DNA from 2 places in the Fictibacillus sp. 5RED26 genome. Region 2 is predicted to be linked to the other one. Evidence: a T-box and tRNA genes for the amino acid it is inferred to sense, from the RefSeq annotation. Region 2 holds a T-box; the other holds one or more tRNA genes.
What was found. The T-box of region 2 lies ahead of ileS (isoleucine--tRNA ligase). A T-box ahead of a tRNA ligase gene usually reads a tRNA of that ligase, here a tRNA-Ile.
Positions count from the first base shown of each region.

Region 1: it encodes a tRNA-Ile, which carries the amino acid that the T-box ahead of ileS (isoleucine--tRNA ligase) is inferred to sense. The anticodon was not compared.

Region 1 is NZ_JACZDU010000007.1:3,630-8,719, reverse strand. It holds gene IHV10_RS18955 (DUF1002 domain-containing protein) at 1-335, shown strand, start outside; gene IHV10_RS18950 (DUF1189 family protein) at 368-907, opposite strand; gene IHV10_RS18945 (Na/Pi cotransporter family protein) at 1,098-2,702, shown strand; gene IHV10_RS18940 (DUF456 domain-containing protein) at 2,775-3,257, shown strand; tRNA gene IHV10_RS18935 (tRNA-Asn) at 3,411-3,485, shown strand; tRNA gene IHV10_RS18930 (tRNA-Met) at 3,490-3,566, shown strand; tRNA gene IHV10_RS18925 (tRNA-His) at 3,589-3,664, shown strand; tRNA gene IHV10_RS18920 (tRNA-Ile) at 3,690-3,766, shown strand; tRNA gene IHV10_RS18915 (tRNA-Ser) at 3,774-3,866, shown strand; tRNA gene IHV10_RS18910 (tRNA-Phe) at 3,876-3,951, shown strand; gene IHV10_RS18905 (superoxide dismutase) at 4,167-4,778, shown strand; gene IHV10_RS18900 (hypothetical protein) at 4,779-5,039, opposite strand.
Region 2 is NZ_JACZDU010000001.1:1,029,008-1,034,097, forward strand. It holds gene IHV10_RS05440 (YggS family pyridoxal phosphate-dependent enzyme) at 1-357, shown strand, start outside; gene IHV10_RS05445 (cell division protein SepF) at 370-792, shown strand; gene IHV10_RS05450 (YggT family protein) at 818-1,093, shown strand; gene IHV10_RS05455 (RNA-binding protein) at 1,102-1,875, shown strand; gene IHV10_RS05460 (DivIVA domain-containing protein) at 1,952-2,455, shown strand; T-box leader at 2,501-2,727, shown strand; gene ileS (isoleucine--tRNA ligase) at 2,821-5,090, shown strand, end outside.

The DNA.
Region 1 (5,090 bases), on a different contig from region 2:
TTGGAACGAAAGAAGCCACTGAGCTGATGACACGTGTCAAAGAAGAAATTGCCAAAAATCCGGTACAATCAGAAGAAGATCTGCGTGCTTTGATTGAAAAAGTCGCGAAAGACATGGGGATTGAACTGACACAAGAAGAACTAAACGGGTTGCTTGCGTTGTTCAATAAGATGAAAGATCTAAATATAGATTGGGATCAAGTTCAAAATGGCTTAAAGGACATCAGTAATAATCTAGGGGATTTCTTAAAAGATGAGGAAACGCAGTCTTTCTTCCAAAAGATAATTGATTTCTTTATGGCTATCATTGATGCGATCAGATCACTGTTTAAATAGAACTTAAAAAAAAGCGGCGGAAAGCCGCTTTTTTATTTTTTTCTCGGAATCTTTGTTATAGAGAGAACACAAATGAGAAAAGCTAACACCCAAAACCACAAAAATGAATAGGGGATATGTACGTTTACAAAGAAAAGGACCGTTAGTAATACCGATGGAATGGTGATGGAGTAACAAGATAGTACCCAAAGATGTCTGTATGACTGTCTTCTCTTGAGGAGCTTTGCAACAGGAAGAATGAAAGCAGCTAGTATAGAAGCGCCAGAAAATAAGATTCCTGAAAAGAGAACATACATCACTATATATATGACAGCTACAATGATTGGGAAAACGCCATCCAATGTTGATGCGAAATTCTGCATTTGATCAGGATTCAAACCATAACTCTCAAAATTGTTCAAAGGATTATTTTTAGACATAAGACTCACTAAAAATAAGCTAAAAACAGGTATCATACATAACAGTGTCAACAATAAAACATACATGATGGTACTGCCGACCCCTAAGAAACGGAAGTTTGCGATAGATTTTAATGACCACAAACTTTTAACAAAGCGAATATGTAATTTCATGTGAGAAGCTCCTTTAATTGTTAGCATAATTAGTTTACATGAACCAAGAACTTTCGACAATATGCTTCAATTGTAAAGGTAATGTTACAAATGCTCTATTTTTATTTACACAAACAATACAAATAGAGATAATGGCGTAGGTTGATAAAAGATAGTTAATAAGGAGCTGTAAACATTGAATTATCAAGAAATGTTATTTCAATTTATCGGAGGACTGGGGATCTTCTTATTTGGTATTAAGTACATGGGAGATGGCCTTCAAAACTCTGCAGGAGACCGATTACGAGAAATACTTGATAAATTAACAACAAATCCTTTTATGGGAGTTTTAGCGGGGATATTCGTAACAGTATTAATTCAAAGTAGTTCGGGTACGACTGTTCTTACTGTAGGACTAGTGAATGCTGGTTTCTTAACATTACGCCAGGCTATTGGTGTCATCATGGGTGCCAATATCGGTACTACGATTACATCATTTATCATCGGTATCGATGTAGGAGAGTACGCACTGCCAATCATTGCAGTTGGTTCGATCTTAATATTCTTCTTTAAGAATCCTAAATACAATTATTTTGGACAGATCACATTCGGTTTTGGAGCACTATTCCTAGGTCTTGAACTAATGGGAGATGGTATGAAGCCACTACGCAGTCTTCAATCATTTCAAGATTTAACTGTTTCTATGAGTGATAATCCGATCCTTGGTGTAGTAATTGGGACGTTATTTACGGTAATCGTACAATCATCAAGTGCAACAATCGGGATTTTACAAGAACTTTACTCTCAAGATATGATTGATCTTAAAGCTGCACTGCCTGTGTTGTTCGGTGATAATGTCGGAACAACGATCACAGCTATACTTGCGGCGATCGGTACGACTGTTGCAGCAAGACGTGCTGCTCTGACACATGTTATCTTTAACTTACTTGGAACATTGATCTTCTTAATCTTACTTGTTCCATTCAGACACTATATTGAATTTCTATCAACAAAGTTAGATTTAGAGCCTGCTATGCAGATAGCTTTTGCGCATGGAACATTTAATGTGACGAATGTTCTTATCCAATTCTGGTTTATTGGAGCATTAGCTTACATCGTTACAAAGTTAATAAAAGGCGAAGATGTTCTCATTGAATACAAAGCAAAACATCTCGATGAAATCGTCTTAGAAACAGCGCCATCATTAGCGATTAGACAAGCGAAACAAGAGATCATTCGAATGGCTAACTATTCACAGAACGGATTAAAAGAAGCGATCACATATTTGAACGAAAAAGATAAGAAGAATGCAGACCTAGCCTTGCAATATGAAGAAGCGATTAACAACTTAGATCGCCAAATCACGGCATACTTGGTCAAATTGTCTGCTCATCCATTAACTCCACAAGAATCGAACGAACACTCGATGCTATTAGATACTTCTCGTGATATAGAGCGTATCGGAGATCATATGGAGAATATTATTGAGCTTGTGGACTATCAATTACGAAACAATGTACGTTTAACAGATACGGCCAAAAAGGACCTTGATGAAATGTTTACGTTAACAGTTTCTACTGTTGATAAAGCGGTTAAGGCACTTGAAGAAGGTAATGTTGAACTTGCTAAGGAAGTCTTAAGCTTAGAAGACAAAATCGATAAGATGGAGCGTACACTTCGTAAGCAACACATAATGCGTATGAATGAAGGCCAGTGTGATGGAAATGCTGGTATCGTCTTCGTTGATATCATCAGCAACCTTGAAAGAATAGGCGACCATGCTGTTAACATTGCAGAAGCAGTATTAGAGAAGTAAAATGAAACCAAGAGGCTTTTTAGCCTCTTGGTTTTTTAGTTAGTGTTTTTAGAATATAAAGGAGAAGTACATATGGATATTTTATATTGGATCATCATCGGTCTAGCTTTTGCCATTAGCTTTGTAGCGTTAATCTATCCCATCTTACCGGGTGTATTATTTCTTGCGGCAGGCTTTATCATCTATGGATTTGCGTTTTCGTTCGAACCTTTCACACCATTCTTCATCATTGTTCAAGTGTTATTGTTTATCAGTTTATTTGTCATTGACTATGTAGGAAATGCATACGCAGTGAAGAAAAAAGGCGGGTCAAAGGCAGCTCTATGGGGAAGTACGATCGGTTTGATCGCAGGACCATTTGTTATACCGGTCGCAGGGATCTTGATCGGGCCCTTTATAGGCGCAGTATTAGCAGAGCTTCTTTTTCAAAAGAAAGGACTTAAAGCCGCTGTATCAATAGGGATAGGGACTGTTCTTGCCTTTGTCGGTACCACACTTATAAAAGTGCTTACGCAAGCCATTATGATTGGTTATTTTTATTTCCAAGTCTTATAATACGCTCTTGCTAATTATGTACCACCATGCTATATTATTTTTGTTCTGAAAAAGCACAAGTGTTCGTTTAGATGAATTTTAAAAATGTTATTGACTTTAAATGAAACATCGTGCTATAGTAGTTCTTGTCCTTAACAAACGTTAAGACGTTATTCCACAGTAGCTCAGTGGTAGAGCTATCGGCTGTTAACCGATCGGTCGTAGGTTCGAGTCCTACCTGTGGAGCCATTTTGGCGGTGTAGCTCAGCTGGCTAGAGCGTACGGTTCATACCCGTGAGGTCGTGGGTTCGACTCCCTCCGCCGCTACCAAAATGTTTCTTTACTCACGATGGCGGTCGTGGCGAAGTGGTTAACGCATCGGATTGTGGTTCCGACATTCGGGGGTTCGATTCCCCTCGTCCGCCCCATAATATTTACATAAGTTTTTCCAATGGACCCTTAGCTCAGTTGGTCAGAGCGGTCGGCTCATAACCGATTGGTCGTAGGTTCGAGTCCTACAGGGTCCACCATAATCGAGGAGGTATACCCAAGTCCGGCTGAAGGGATCGGTCTTGAAAACCGACAGGGGTTTAACGACCCGCGGGGGTTCGAATCCCTCTACCTCCTCCATTACATATTGGCTCGATAGCTCAGTCGGTAGAGCAGAGGACTGAAAATCCTCGTGTCGGCGGTTCGATTCCGTCTCGAGCCACCATACATATAACATCAACCTTACGATAAGCGTGTCGTAAGGTTTTTTTATGTTTAAAAAGGGTACAGTGTTTAAGAATTGAAAGTTCATTCTAAATTTGATAAGGTAAACATGTTGAATACTTTCTAAACAAGAAAGTTGATTAACTGGTTTCACTTTTCAAGTAACTCTTGAAAATGAACATAAAAAATTTTACATATTATGAGGAGGAAATGAACATGGCTAAATTTGAACTGCCTGCATTACCTTATGAAACAAGTGCACTTGAACCGCATATTGACAAAGAAACAATGGAGATCCACCACGGTCGCCACCACAAAACATACGTTGATAACTTAAACGCTGCTCTTGAAGGACAAGCTGAATTCGAGAACAAAAGCTTAGAGGATCTTTTAACTAATTTAGATGCTCTTCCGCAAAGCATTCAAAACGCTGTTAGAAACAATGGCGGTGGACACGCGAACCACAGCTTATTCTGGGAAGTAATCGCACCAGGTGGAGCGAACACACCTTCAGGCGAACTTGCTGACAAGATCAACAACAAATTTGGAAGTCTTGATGCATTTAAAGAAGAGTTTGCAAACGCTGGGAAGACAAGATTCGGTTCTGGTTGGGCTTGGCTAGTAGTAAACAATGGAGAGCTTGAAGTAACAAGCACTCCAAACCAAGATACTCCTGTTATGGACGGGAAGACACCTATCCTTGGACTTGATGTGTGGGAGCACGCTTATTATTTAAAATATCAAAACAAGCGTCCTGATTACATTTCAGCGTTCTGGAACGTTGTAAACTGGGATGAAGTTGAAAAGCGTTACAACGAAGCAAAATAATTAAGTAACTAAGCCACTGGCATGCCAGTGGCTTTTTATTATGCCTTTATCGTGAATTTCATAATGATCAGATAATGATACTAGTAATTCATCTAGGGTGAAGTTGCCATCACCAAAGGGTACAGTGGACTGAACTACAAATACATTTTTGGATTGAAAGTACCAAAGTAGACGCTGATCTGTATTTTTATCCTTAGAACTCTGTAAGGTTTGAATCAAGAGTTGTTCATCAACAAGATCATATATCCAATACTCAAACAAATTCGTTCACTCCTTCTTTGCAAAAACTTGTTGTTTAAAAAATTTGTTGCT
Region 2 (5,090 bases):
CAAAAACGAGCAGACAGAACCGTTTCTTGCTTTGTACAAGTTAATGTAGCGGAAGAAGATTCCAAACAAGGTTTACCAGTAAAAGATGTAGTGGCTTTTGTCGATAAATTAAAAGACTACGATCGTATTCAGGTTGTCGGGCTTATGACTATGGCACCTTTTACTGATGATGAAACCTTAATCAGAAACGTGTTCTCAACATTAAAGCAACTTCAATTGGAGATACAAAACCTAAAATTGGTTCATGCTCCTTGTACAGAGCTATCTATGGGAATGTCTAACGATTTTTCGATTGCTGTTGAAGAAGGTGCAACATTTATTAGAATTGGGACGAGTTTAGTAGGAAAAGAATTCTAGGAGGTGGAACAGATGGGAATCAAAACAAAATTCAAGCGCTTTTTTGATCTAGAAGATGATTATGAGTATGAAGATGATTATGAGGAAGAAGCAATGCCTGAAGAAGAAGAAATCACACCTTCTCATACGAAAAAAGGTAAACCGAACGTAGTCAGTCTTCAAAGTATTCAACAACAAGTAAAGGTTGTACTCGTAGAACCTCGTGTATATGCGGAAGCACAAGATATCGCAGATCAATTAAAAAATCGACGAGCTGTTGTTATGAATTTGCAAAGAATTCCGCATGATCAAGCAAAAAGAATCGTAGACTTTTTATCAGGGACTGTTTATGCAATCGGTGGTGACATTCAAAAGTTAGGACCGAATACATTTTTATGTACTCCTGAAAATGTTGACGTTTCTGGAACGATTTCAGAAATGATGGAAGAAGATTAAATCAGGCAGGTGAAAATTATTGAATATGATCTATGCAGTTGAAGACGTAGTACTAACTCTTATTCAAATCTACTATTACATGATTATCGGGTACATACTATTATCTTGGTTTCCGAACGCTCGTGAGTCATCCATCGGTCAAGTGATCGCAAGACTCGTTGAACCGTATCTAGCTCCTTTCCGAAAGATTATTCCACCTCTTGGCATGATTGACCTTTCGCCGATCGTAGCTCTAATGGCACTGCACTTTGCTCGTTTTGGAGTAGCTGCGATTGCAGATATGATTGCTCGTTCAATATAGGTCTTATAATGAGCATCTATCAGCATTACAGACCAGAAGAGCATGAATTTGTGGATCGTGTTTTAAACTGGAAGTCTGAGGTGTTGGAAAGGTATAGTCCAAGGCTGACTGACTTTCTTGATCCACGAGAACAAGAAATCGTAAAAACAATCGTTGGAAACGATACAGAAGTACGCCTCTCGTTATGGGGAGGCTCTTCTTTTTCTGAACGGAAAAGAGCATTGATCTATCCTGATTACTTTGAAGTTCAAAACGATGATTTTCAATTAGTCTGCTACGACATTCAATATCCCGCTAAATTCTCCACCATCGAACATAGAGATGTTTTAGGGGCTTTGATGAACATCGGCGTTAAACGAGGGAAGTATGGTGATATTTTAATTTCAGGAGATCGTGTTCAGTTCATATGTGCGACAGAGATCGCTGGTTTTATCGAGTTAAACTTAACGAAAGTCGGAAAGACAGGTATTAAGTTACATACGATCCAAGAAAACGAATTGACAGAAGTAAGGACTGAATATAACGAAAAGAGCGGGACTGTGTCCTCTCTAAGACTAGATGTTATTGTCGCCGAAGTGTACAACCTATCTCGCGCAAAAGCATCTCCCTTGATTCAACAAGGACGGGTTAAATTAAATCATAAGATCGTCGACCATGTTTCAACTGAAATGATGGAAGGTGATGAGCTATCTGTAAGAGGATTCGGCAGGAGTAAGCTCATCGCGATTGAGGGAACAACAAAGAAAGAAAAGTGGCGTATTCGTTACGGACTATTAAAATAATTTCCTTAAATAGAAGGAATGACAGAAAATTTGTCGAAATTAGGTAAAAAATAATGCATCTATGGAGGTGGCCGTTGTGCCTTTAACACCACTGGATATTCATAACAAGGAATTCACAAGAGGTTTCAGAGGTTATAGTGAAGATGAAGTGAATGACTTTTTAGATCAAGTCATCAAAGATTATGAAACAGTGATCCGAGAAAAGAAAGAACTAGAGGAAACGGTAGAGAACCTTGAAGAAAAGATCTCATATTTTAAAAACATTGAGGAAACTCTAAATAAGTCGATTCTGATTGCTCAGGAAACTGGCGAAGAAGTTAAGCGCACAGCAACGAAAGAAGCTCGCTTAATTGTAAAAGAAGCAGAAAAAAATGCCGATAGAATCATTAACGAATCGTTATCTAAATCTCGTAAGATTTCAATGGAAATCGATGAATTGAAGAAGCAGTCTTCCGTTTACCGAACGCGCTTCAAAATGTTGATTGAAGCACAACTTGAAATGTTAAAGAATGATGATTGGGATTCTTTAAATGCACCTGATAATCTTGAAGGCTATGAACTTCAAGAAGTAAAGTCGTAAGCTTGACATTACTTTGAAATATCGCATATACTTTTCTAAGATTAATATGTGACGAAGACGGGGACAGTAAATTACTTTTATCTATTCAAGCGATCTAGGAAATGGTGCGAGCCTAGTATAGAGATGTATTCGAAGATCACCCCTGAGTTCCTGGACTGAAAAAAAGCAGTAAGTTCAGGCGCTTCATCCACGCTACGGATGACTAAGCGGGTTTCGTGTTATGTCATGAACCTATTAGGGTGGTACCGCGGGATAACCTTCTCGTCCCTACTGTGAAAATGCAGTAGGGACGAGAAGGTTTTTTTGTTTTAACACGGTACTTTTGGTCATCTGTCACGTTTTATCGTAATGAAGGAGGAAAGATGATGAATTATAAAGACACGTTATTAATGCCGAAAACAGAGTTTCCGATGCGAGGAAATCTGCCTCAAAGAGAACCTGTCGTTCAAGACAAATGGAAAGAACTAGACATCTACAAATTGGTGTTAGAAAATACAAAGGACTTACCTCCGTTTATTCTGCATGACGGACCACCCTATGCAAACGGTGATATCCACATCGGGCACGCAGAGAATAAAATTCTAAAAGATATCATCGTGCGCTTTAAATCAATGACAGGACACTATGCTCCTTATGTTCCCGGTTGGGATACTCACGGGTTACCGATTGAAACTGCACTAACGAAAAGCGGTAAAGTAAAACGCAAAGAACTAACTGTTGCAGAGTTCCGTAAGCTTTGTGAAGAGTATGCGCTTAAACAAGTCGATCATCAGCGTGAGCAGTTTAAACGTCTAGGTGTTCGTGGTGATTGGGAAAACCCATATATCACGTTAGATAAAGGGTACGAAGCTCGACAGATCGAAGTATTTGGTGAAATGGCCAAAAGAGATTTAATCTACAAAGGTCTAAAACCAGTATATTGGTCTCCTTCATCTGAATCTGCATTAGCAGAAGCAGAGATTGAGTACCAAGATAAACGATCAGCTTCTATCTATGTAGCGTTTGATGTGAAAGATGGAAAAGGTGTTCTTGATGCAGATGAGAAACTTGTAATCTGGACTACGACGCCATGGACGATTCCAGCGAACTTAGGAATCTCAGTTCATCCAGAATTAGATTATGTTTCCGTTCAAACTGAAAATGGAAAGTATGTTGTTGCTGAAGCACTATTAGAATCACTAACGAAAGAATTTGAGTGGGACCAAGCCGAAGTAGTGAAACGCTTTAAAGGTGCTGACATTGAGCATGCAGTAGCTAGTCATCCTTTATATGACCGTGATTCATTAGTCATGCTGGGCGACCATGTAACAACGGATGCAGGTACTGGGTGTGTTCATACAGCTCCTGGTCATGGTGAAGATGACTTTTTAGTAGGTAAAAAATACGGTCTAGAAGTATTGTGTCCAGTTGATGACAGAGGTGTTATGACGAAAGAAGCACCTGGATTTGAAGGTATGTTCTATGATGAAGCGAATAAGCCGATTACTGAACAATTACAAGAAAAAGGTGCTCTTCTAAAGCTTTCATTCATCACACACTCTTATCCACATGATTGGAGAACGAAAAAACCGGTAATCTTCCGTGCAACGGCTCAATGGTTTGCTTCGATCAAAGGAATCCGCGAAGATATGCTTTCTGCGATTAAAGAAGTAAATTGGGTTCCGAATTGGGGCGAAACACGTTTACACAACATGATCAAAGATCGTGAAGACTGGTGTATTTCTCGTCAAAGAGCTTGGGGTGTTCCAATTCCAGTCTTTTACGGTGAGGATGGTGAAGCAATCCTTACAGAAGAAACGATTAGTCACGTAGTAGAATTGTTTAGAGAGAATGGATCAAACATTTGGTTTGAAAGAGAAGCAAAAGATCTCCTTCCGGAAGGATTTACTTCACCTCATAGCCCGAATGGCCGTTTCTCAAAAGAGACGGATATCATGGACGTTTGGTTTGATTCAGGTACATCTCACTGGGGTGTTCTTGAAGAGAGAGAAAATTTAGTAAGACCTGCTGATCTTTACCTTGAGGGATCTGACCAATATCGTGGATGGTTTAATTCTTCACTTTCTACATCTGTTGCAATCACTGGTAAATCTCCTTACAAAGCAGTCTTAAGCCATGGTTTCGTTCTCGATGGAGAAGGACGTAAGATGAGTAAGTCAATTGGTAATACACTAGATCCGATCAAGGTGATGAAGCAGCTAGGTGCAGATATCATCCGTTTATGGGTATCTTCTGTCGATTATCAATCAGACGTACGTGTATCAGACGATATTTTAAAACAAGTTGCTGAAGTATACCGTAAAATCAGAAATACACTTCGTTTCTTGTTAGGTAACCTGCATGGTTTTGATCCGAATAAGCACTCTGTGAAGTTTGAAGATATGCCAGATCTAGAAAAATACATGATGGTAAAACTTGATAAAGTAGTAGCTAAAGTGAAAAAAGCTTACGAGGACTATCAATTTATCACGGTATATAATACGATTCATAACTTCTGTACAATTGAGTTAAGTTCATTCTATTTAGATATGGCAAAAGATACTCTATACATCCAAGCAGAGGACGATCATAAACGCCGCAGCATTCAAACTGTGCTTTATCAATCATTAATGGCACTTACTAAGCTATCTGCTCC